Regions from separate parts of the Streptomyces sp. SD31 genome, predicted to be linked through region 4. Evidence: riboswitches for the same ligand, from Rfam matches in the RefSeq annotation. Region 4 holds a riboswitch; each other region holds the start of a gene.
What was found. A riboswitch is a leader RNA that binds a small molecule or an ion and turns the genes downstream of it on or off. The one in region 4 is predicted to bind cyclic di-AMP.
Positions count from the first base shown of each region.

Region 1: it holds a riboswitch for cyclic di-AMP, as region 4 does, so the genes downstream of both, ACTMVF_RS33215 (LysM peptidoglycan-binding domain-containing protein) here and ACTMVF_RS06675 (transglycosylase family protein) in region 4, are expected to answer to the same signal.
Region 2: it holds a riboswitch for cyclic di-AMP, as region 4 does, so the genes downstream of both, ACTMVF_RS00070 (M23 family metallopeptidase) here and ACTMVF_RS06675 (transglycosylase family protein) in region 4, are expected to answer to the same signal.
Region 3: it holds a riboswitch for cyclic di-AMP, as region 4 does, so the genes downstream of both, ACTMVF_RS32270 (C40 family peptidase) here and ACTMVF_RS06675 (transglycosylase family protein) in region 4, are expected to answer to the same signal.

Region 1 covers NZ_JBQHCX010000018.1:137,182-139,372, reverse strand. The annotation lists gene ACTMVF_RS33220 (CocE/NonD family hydrolase C-terminal non-catalytic domain-containing protein) at 1-235, shown strand, start outside; cyclic di-AMP (ydaO/yuaA leader) riboswitch at 651-826, shown strand; gene ACTMVF_RS33215 (LysM peptidoglycan-binding domain-containing protein) at 832-1,602, shown strand; gene ACTMVF_RS33210 (HAD family hydrolase) at 1,622-2,191, opposite strand, start outside.
Region 2 covers NZ_JBQHCX010000001.1:22,349-24,539, forward strand. The annotation lists gene ACTMVF_RS00070 (M23 family metallopeptidase) at 109-1,134, opposite strand; cyclic di-AMP (ydaO/yuaA leader) riboswitch at 1,146-1,303, opposite strand; tRNA gene ACTMVF_RS00075 (tRNA-Met) at 1,749-1,822, opposite strand; gene ACTMVF_RS00080 (dihydrofolate reductase family protein) at 1,870-2,191, opposite strand, start outside.
Region 3 covers NZ_JBQHCX010000017.1:196,348-198,538, forward strand. The annotation lists gene ACTMVF_RS32265 (LysE family translocator) at 1-403, shown strand, start outside; gene ACTMVF_RS32270 (C40 family peptidase) at 487-960, opposite strand; cyclic di-AMP (ydaO/yuaA leader) riboswitch at 964-1,096, opposite strand; gene ACTMVF_RS32275 (hypothetical protein) at 1,515-1,823, opposite strand; gene ACTMVF_RS32280 (ATP-dependent Clp protease proteolytic subunit) at 1,831-2,191, opposite strand, start outside.
Region 4 covers NZ_JBQHCX010000002.1:597,622-599,812, forward strand. The annotation lists gene eno (phosphopyruvate hydratase) at 1-70, opposite strand, end outside; gene ACTMVF_RS06675 (transglycosylase family protein) at 402-1,097, opposite strand; cyclic di-AMP (ydaO/yuaA leader) riboswitch at 1,102-1,301, opposite strand; gene ACTMVF_RS06680 (transglycosylase family protein) at 1,508-2,191, opposite strand, start outside.

The sequences.
Region 1 (2,191 bases), on a different contig from region 4:
CGAGCGGCTCGTCGTGCGGGACGTCGCCAAGGGCGAGTGGCGCCTGGAGGTCGACCCCCGGTACGGCGGCACGCGCGTGTACCCCGACGGCCTGGAGTTCACCGAGGACGCGCTGGAGACGTACACCATCGACGAGTCGTACCTCTTGTCGGCCCGTACTCGCTCGGGTTGTCGGCCCGTACCCGCTCGGACTGGTCGATCCGGTTGCACCGCCCGAAGACGGCATGGAACGTGACAGTGCGGACGTGCTCGCAGATCAGCTGCGAAAAGGGGCATTTCATCACCTTCAACGAGGCCATCTGCGCGAAGGACGAAGAGGTGCTATTCCACCGGACATGGGAGAAACAGACCCAACGGACGGCCGGTTGACGACGAGTTGGAGCCATTGCCCGATTTGCCGCTCTTGTGGACGCCAGTGAATTGGGTCACTCGCACCCAGTCGCACGCCCCACCGGACCCACCCCCTTCCTTCCTTGCGTCAAGCGCAAGTTGAGGCTTGGCAACCGCAAAGGATCAAGCACCCCATACGCATCAGACCATGGTCAACCGGCATGACAGGTGACCATGGCACTTGTTCCGGGCGTGTGCTCTCGCATACGTTCCCGCTCAGTCGGGCGGACGCCGAATCCTGCCGCCGCCCGAGCCACCCACCCACGCACTCACTCACGCACGGCAGGAGCGGGGGACCCAGGTAAGTCGCCGGACCGGACGCCTTGATGGCGCACCGAACCGGCTCGGGGTGAAGTTCGCGCTACCGCACGGCGGCGCGGCCGGGCATCTCCCGCCCGAACCCGACAGCTCACCTCGCAGGCGTCGGAGAGGAACAGCGCCATGGCCCGAGGCAAGCACCGCCGCCCCAGAACCAACCCGCTCACCCGCCACGTCGTCGCAGCCGGAACCGGTACCGCAGCCCTCGCGCTCCCGCTCCTGAGCGCGACCACCGCGAGCGCCGCACAGCCGGCCCAGGCCCCCGCCGTCGCGCAGTCGGCACCACAGTCCGCGCCATCCGCAGCGAAGGCCAAGTCCGTCACGTACACCACGAAGAAGGGCGACACGCTCTACGGCATCGCGGACCGGTACGACGCGCAGGGTGGCTGGCGGCAGCTCTACAAGGACAACCGCAAGTCCATCGGCGACAACCCCCGGCTGATCCACCCGGGCGTCGACCTGAAGGTCCGGGCGACGAAGGCCGCCACGGCGAGCAAGAAGGCCGAGAAGACGTCCGCACCGGCCAAGAAGTCCGCCGTCGCCCACGCCACCACGGCCTCCGTGAAGTCGTACCCGGACAACCTCGACGGCTGGATCCGCAACGCGCTGGACATCATGGCGCAAAACGGAATCCCCGGGTCGTACGACGGCATTTACCGCAACGTGATGCGCGAGTCGTCGGGCAACCCGGCCGCCATCAACAACTGGGACTCCAACGCGGCGGCGGGCACGCCGTCCAAGGGCCTCCTGCAGGTCATCGACCCCACCTTCGCGGCCTACCACGTCCCGGGGACGGTCTACGACCCCTTCGATCCGGTCGCGAACATCACGGCCGCGTGCAACTACGCGGCCGCGCGGTACGGCTCGATCGACAACGTGAACGGCCCTTACTAAGAGCTCTCGCTGAAGACCCTCACTGGGCGATATCGGTCAAGATCCCCGTGAACAGCCTCTCGAGGACGACGGCAATGCCGTCGTCCTCGTTCGAGAGGGTGATCTCGTCGGCGACCGCCTTGAGTTCGGGGTGCGCGTTGGCCATCGCGACGCCGCGGGCGGCCCAGTCGAACATCGGGATGTCGTTGGGCATGTCACCGAAGGCGATGGTCTGGTGCGCGCCGAGACCGAGATGCTCGGCGGCGAGCGCCAGACCGGTCGCCTTGGTGACGCCGCATGGCTGGAGTTCGACGGTGCCGGGCCCCGACATGGTGACCGTGGCGAGAGAACCGACCACCGCGCGCGCCGTCGCCGCCAACTCGTCGTCGGACAGGGTGGGATGCCGTAGCAGCACCTTGCTGATCGGCTCGCACCACAGGTCGTCGCGGTGCCGGACGCGTACGGCGGGCAGGGTGGGGTGGGGCATCAGGTACCCGGGTTCGATGAGCGTGAGCCCGTCGACGCCGTCCTGGTCGACGGCCGCGTATACCTCCCCGACCTCGGCCTCGATCTTGCCGAGCGCGGTCTCCGCCAACTCCCGGTCCAGGGT
Region 2 (2,191 bases), on a different contig from region 4:
CCCGCCGCAAAGTTCCCGTAAACAAGCGGACCCCGGCGCTCCGGAAACCGGCAGCCCTGACGTCGGGGGTTGCCGTCAGGACCGCCGGGGATCAGACGTGGGGGAACCTCAGGGCGTGAGCCCCTTGCCGCGCAGCCACACCAGCGGGTCGATGCCGCTCGTGCTGCCGTCGGGGTGCACCTCCAGGTGCAGGTGCGCACCGGTCACGTTGCCCGTGGCGCCCACGCGTCCGATGACGTCGCCCGTGTTGACCTTCTGGCCGACGCTCACGCTGATCGAGGACTGGTGCGCGTACCAGAGCTCGGTGCCGTCGTCGAGGGTGAGCACCGTCTTGTAGCCGTACGACCCGTCCCAGCCGGCGAAGGTGATCGTGCCGGAGTGAACCGCCTTGATCAGCGTGCCGGTGGGGGCGGCGAAGTCGAGGCCCGTGTGGTAGCCGGAGGACCAGTAGGCGCCGGCCTGACCGAAGGTCGAGGTGATGGTGTACGAGGAGGTCGGCAGCGTGAACTGCTTGGCCAGCTCGGCGAGGCGCTCGGCCTCGGCCTTCTTGCGGGCCTCCTCCTCGGCCTTGGCCTTCGCGGCGGCGGCCTTGGCCTCGGCTTCCTTCTCCGCCTTGGCGGCCGCGGCGGCGGCCTCCTTCTCGGCGGCGGCGACGGCGGCCGCGGCGGCCTTGTCGTCGATCTGGTCCTGCTGCAGCTCGGCCTGCGCGATGATCCGGCTGCGCAGCGCCTCGCCGGCGTCGGTGGTGCCCTGCGCGGTCTCCTCGGTCGCCGTGCCCATGGTGCTGAGGGCGGTGGCCGTGTCCTCGGCGGGCTCGGCGGAGTCGTCGGAGATCAGCGGCAGGTCCGGCATGGTGATGGCGACCGGCGGCTTGCCGCTGTTCGCGCTGGCCATGCCGCCCGCGCCGACGGCGGCTATGACACCGACGCCGAGAACCGTGGAGCTGCGGGCGAGTCCCCCGCCGCGCTGCTTGGAGACGCGATGCCTGCCGCGTACGGGACGAATGGATTCCGCAGTGGGGTTCCACTCCTCCAACGGGCCCTCGTCGGTGCGGTAGCGGTCGTAGCCGAAGCTGTCGGTACCGCGTTGGCTCGGCACGAACGGGGCTTGCTGGGCAGGCCTGTTGGACGCCACGTGGGCGTGCTCCTTTCCTTCCTTCTCGCCTACCGGGTTAGCTGACGGGTTCGGAGCAGGAAGGTCTCCTACGCGCGTATACCGGCCGTGAGTTCACGGCGGCATCCATGCGATTCACCCCAAGGTGGTGGTTCCCCGGTTCCCTTGCGGGATTCGGCGCGTGCGCACGGAGCCGCCTCTTGTGACGGCTGGGACGACCGCGCTGCGTTATCGAACGTTAATAGACGCGGGGTGCGGATTCCAAGCTGTTCCACTTGATCATTAACTAATTTCGCCCGGACTTACGGGTCATGAGCGGCCTAAATCGGGCGAGTTGGCCGGGACTCAGGAACCACACAGGTATTGACGGTATGTCAGTTGTTATGCGGAGGGCAGTCAGCCGATCACATCCGGTGACAACGATCAAGGCCGTCGTACGGCCATGAGAGCCAGGTCGTGCGCCATGCCGCCCCGCAGGACGCAGAGCAGCCGGACGGACCGGCGCGCGTACGAGATCCGCCGTTCATCCCACCTCACCAGGGCTGCTGCCGAAGTGGGGGGCGGGAAGCGAGTCGGAAAATCGTCGAGAAAACACTCAGGGCCGGAACCAATTGGTTCCGGCCCTGAGCTTTCAGTAGCGGGGACAGGATTTGAACCTGCGACCTCTGGGTTATGAGCCCAGCGAGCTACCGAGCTGCTCCACCCCGCGGCGATGACTCAATAGTACGCCATCCGCAGGACAGAAAGCACACGCCTTTACCGGCGCCACGGCAGCAGGTGACCATTCGGGGCTTTTGCCCGATTCTCGTACTCCGGCATGACCAGGACATCCACCCCCTCCCCCGCCAGCAGCCCGCTCCCGTCGGCGCCCACCACGAACGTGTCCGGCTCCCGCCAAGCCGTCACCACCCGCCGCACCCCCGCTTCCAGGATCAGCCGCGCGCAGGGCGCCGGCCGGGAGGCCCGCCGGGTGCACGGCTCCAGGCTGCTGTATACGGTCGCCGACGCCAGCCTCGGATCACCGGTCGCGATCTTCGCCAGCGCCGCCTCCTCCGCATGCACCACGGGATCGCCGCCC
Region 3 (2,191 bases), on a different contig from region 4:
CGCGCTCCAGGTGGTGGGCGGCGTCTATGTGCTCTATCTGGGCGTCCAGGCGCTGCGGCAGCGGCACCCGCAAGGGGAGGGCGCGCAGGAGGATTCCACCGCGCGACCGCTGCGGCAGGGCTTCGTCACCAACGCCCTCAATCCGAAGGCGTCGCTCACGTTCCTCAGCGTGCTGCCGCAGTTCGTGCCGGCGGGCGCCCCGGCGCTGCCCCGGACGCTGCTGCTCGCGCTGATCGTGCTCGCGATCGCGCTCGTCTGGTTCCAGGTCGTCGCCCTGCTGGTGGACCGGCTCGGCAGGTGGCTGCGCCGACCTCGCGTCGCCCGGGCGGTCACGACCGTCACCGGCGCCGCGCTGACGGCCTTCGGCGTGGCACTCCTCGCAGGGCCCCTGGTGGCCGTCTGACGCCCTTTCCGGCGACTGGCCCTCCATCCGGTGCCCGGGGGCGGTGACAGCGCGTCAGGCTGCCGTCACCGCCCCCGGGAAGGTCACTTGACCCGGCCGTACCAAACGCTCCTGGTCCAGATCTTCTGCAGCCGCACGACGTCCCCGCTCTTGGGGGAGTGCCAGATCTTTCCCTTCCCGGCGTAGATGCCGACGTGGTAGACGTTCGACCCCGAGTGGAAGAACACCAGGTCTCCGGCCTTGCGGTTGCCGGCGGAGATGTGGCGGGTCTTGTTGTACTGCTGGGCCGCCGTACGGGGCAGCTTCTTGCCGGCCTTCTTGTACGAGTACAGCGTGAGCCCGGAGCAGTCGAACCTGTGCGGACCTGTGGCGCCCCACTTGTACGGGGAGCCCTTTTTGGAGGCCGCGATCTGAAGTGCCTTGGTCGCCGGCGTGGCGGCTTCGGCCTCCGAGGCGAAGCCGGGCGCCACGATCGAGCCGCCCACTGCGGCGATGGTGAGAGCCGAGGCCGTACCGGCTCGGGCCATGAGCGACGGGACACGATTGAGCGCAGTCATGCGCAACCCTTCGTCAGCCGCCTGTGAAGGATGACCTGTCGGATTCGGGCTGGCGAAGTTGCCCGGCCGCGTTGCCGCGGCTTCACCCCAAGGGTTGCTCGGATCGAACGAACGTCCGCTCCGGCGACCCGTCTTGCTCGGGTCCTCCACTCCTGCCGATCCACTCCTGTCGACCGGTCATCCGGGCGGCGGCAGGACTCGGCGTCCGCCCGGACCGCCCCGCCGCTGTGGCGGGGGCTTGTCGTCAGACAGGGATCTTGACGCACGGATGAACGAAAAACCCAACGGAACCGGGGATTTGTGGCGTTACTCACCACTCGCCCGTTCGGGTGGACACCCCCGTGTTCGACCGGGTGTCCAGGTACTCGACGAGCCCCGGACCAGCGATGGAGCGTCCCATTCCGCTTTGGGGTCATGCCTGTTGCGCAACCTGAAGGGCGCGTAAAAGGGCAGGTTGCTACGCCGAAAGTGGGTAAGCCTTTTGGTTCGTTTCGACGTCCATCCGGACGCCTCGCTCGTGGGCCGAGGCGTCCGGAATCGTTCTGTACGAGTCGTCAACTGTCGGAGCGCGGCAACACCCTGACGCGGGCCGTGCGGCGTTCCCCGTCCAGCACGCGCAGCGCACGCGCCAGCGTGGGGGAGTGCAGCTCGGTCTCGCCCCGCTGGTGCATCAGCGCCAGCGCGTCCCGCAGCTCGGTCGCCTTGCCGACGAGCGCCTGGGCGGCGCGCAGTCCGCGGTAGGTGTCTCCGTGCCGCGTCGGGTTGATCCGGCCGAGCAGGTCCACCACATCGAGATAACGGTCGATCAACTCCCCCTCCGCACGCGTCAGTGCGGGCAGCGGCGGCAACTCGGGTGGAAGCACCGGTCGATCACCGCCCCGTGGGCGGGGCGAGGGTGGCCTTGCGGCTGGGGATGATCCGGTCCACCAGGCCGTACTCCACGGCGCCCTGCGCGTCCAGGATCTTGTCCCGCTCGATGTCGGCGCTGACCTGCTCGTGGCTGCGCCCGGTGTGCCGGACGAGCAGTTCCTCGAGGCGGGTCCGAATGCGCGTCAGCTCGTCGGCCTGGATGGCGAGATCGCTCGCCTGGCCCTCGACCGGCTCGGGCAGCGCCGGCTGGTGGATCACCATGCGGGCACCCGGCAGCGCGAACCGCTTCCCCGGCGTGCCCCCGGCCAGCAGCACCGCGGCGGCGGAACCGGCCTGGCCCAGGCAGATCGTCTCCACGTCG
Region 4 (2,191 bases):
CGACCTCGACGGTGGGGTTGCCTCGCGAGTCGAGGATTTCCCGGGCTACGACGACGTCGATGGACGGCACGAGCATCTCCTTCGTGGATGTGACGCTGGTAGTGCGGGGCTGTGAGCCTTGCGACTAGAGCCTAACCGCCTCGGGGACCTCGGCAGCCGACCGACCGTCCCGTGGACAGAACCGAACCGTACCCATTGTTCCCTACCGGAACAAAGGGCGGGAACAAAGAGGGGGAACAAAAGGTGGGTGACATACGGGAAAAGAAAAGCCCCGCCCCGGTGCGTACGGGGGAACACGCACCGGAGCGGGGAGCCCGTGGGGGACGGGGGTGACCCTCACGAGGTCTTCGCTATGAGGTCCACGGATGTGAGGGCCCTGTGGTTCAGCTGCCGCCCTCGTATTACTTCAGGTGCAGCTGCTGACCCGGGTAGATCAGGTTCGCGTCCTCGACGATGTCCTTGTTCAGCTGGAAGAGCTTCTCCCAGCCGCCCTTGACGTCGTGCTCCGCGGCGATCGAGCTGAGGGTGTCGCCCTTGACGACCTTGTACTCGCCGTCACCCTTCTTGACCTTCTTGCCGGTCGGGGTGGTGACGGTCTTGGTGCTCTTCTTGGCGGCCGGACGCTCGCTGGAGCGGGAGGCCGACTGCTCCTCGGTGGAGCGGGTGGTGCTCTCGCTGCTCTGCGAGGAACCGCTCGACGAGGAGCCGGAGCCGTTGTAGGCGGCGCTCGACAGGCCGGTGCCGCAGTGCGGCCAGGCACCCTTGCCCTGGCCCGCGAGGACCTTCTCGGCGATCTCGATCTGCTGGGCCTTGGTGGCCTGGTCGGCGGTGGAGGCGTACGCCGTGCCGCCGTACGCGGCCCACGTGGAGGCGGAGAACTGCAGACCGCCGTAGTAGCCGTTGCCGGTGTTGATCGACCAGTTGCCGCCGGACTCGCACTGGGCGACGGCGTCCCACTCGGAGGCGGTGGCGGCGGAGGCGCTGCCGGCCGCCATCAGCGGGGCGGCGACGGCGGCGGCGCCGGTGACGCCGACGACGGCTATGGCGCGAGCGGCCTTGGACGGACGACGGTGCTTGCCCTTGCTGGAAAACAGCATGGAGAGATCCCCTCACCGACGCCTGCGAGGTGAGCTGTCGGGTTCGGGCCGGTTGAGTTGCCCGGCCGCGCACGGTCGCCTTTCGGCTCCCGCTGCGCGGCTTCACCCCTAGCCGACTCCGGCCGTGCGGCCCCGAAGGGCCTCAACTGCCGGACCCGGCGCTTACCTTGGGTCCCCCGCTCCTGCCTACGGCGCTTGACGCGACGACTGTTCCCGTACGGCCGCTGGCAGGATTCGGCGTTGCGGCAGCCGGGGCTCGTGGTGACGAGCGGTCATGACCGTAGCCACGCGATTCGCGGAATTTCAAAGACGATCAGGGCTTCTGAGATCTATCTCTCACTGCATTCAAAGCGGACATTCAGTGCGAAATCATGACGCGAACTCCGGCTGTTTTTCACCCCGTTCGCCCCCTATTCGGTGGGGACTTCCAGGGTCTGACCGGGGAAGATGTGGTTCGCGTCAGTACCGATGGCCCGCTTGTTCGCGTCATACAGCGCGGACCATCCGCCGTCGAGGTCAAGGGAGTCGGCGATGGAGGCGAGAGTGTCGCCGGCGCGCACGGTGTACGAGGCATGGCGGCCGGAGGACTTGACGGCGCTCTCGGTCGCCTCGCTCTCGTCGGCACTGGGGCCACGATGACGCCCGGAGCCGGTCGCTTCGGAGTCGATGGCTCCGGTGTCGACGAGACTCCGGGAGCCCTCTCCCTGCTCCGAGTTGTCCCGATTGTCGCCCTTGGACGTCTCTACGGGTGAGCCATCGGGCGACTGTGAGGCGCCCGTGTCGGCGGACGTATCGGACTTCGAGGAGTTGTCCGTCGTAGAGGATGAAGAGGGCGAAGAGGAGGAAGGGGCGGAATCCTGGGATGATTCGGACGAGGTGTCGGGAGAGCCGCTCGGCGAGTTCGAGGAGTCGGAGGAATTCGAGGAGTCACCGGACGGGTTCGTCGCATCGGACGAGTCCGATGAGCCCGACGAACTCGATGAATCGAGCAATCCGGACGATCCGGATACTTCGGAGGGCGAGTCCTCCGCGACGCCGGTGTCGAGGTCGAGGTCGACCGAGCCGGACTTCTGAGTCAGCCCGTTGAGTACCGC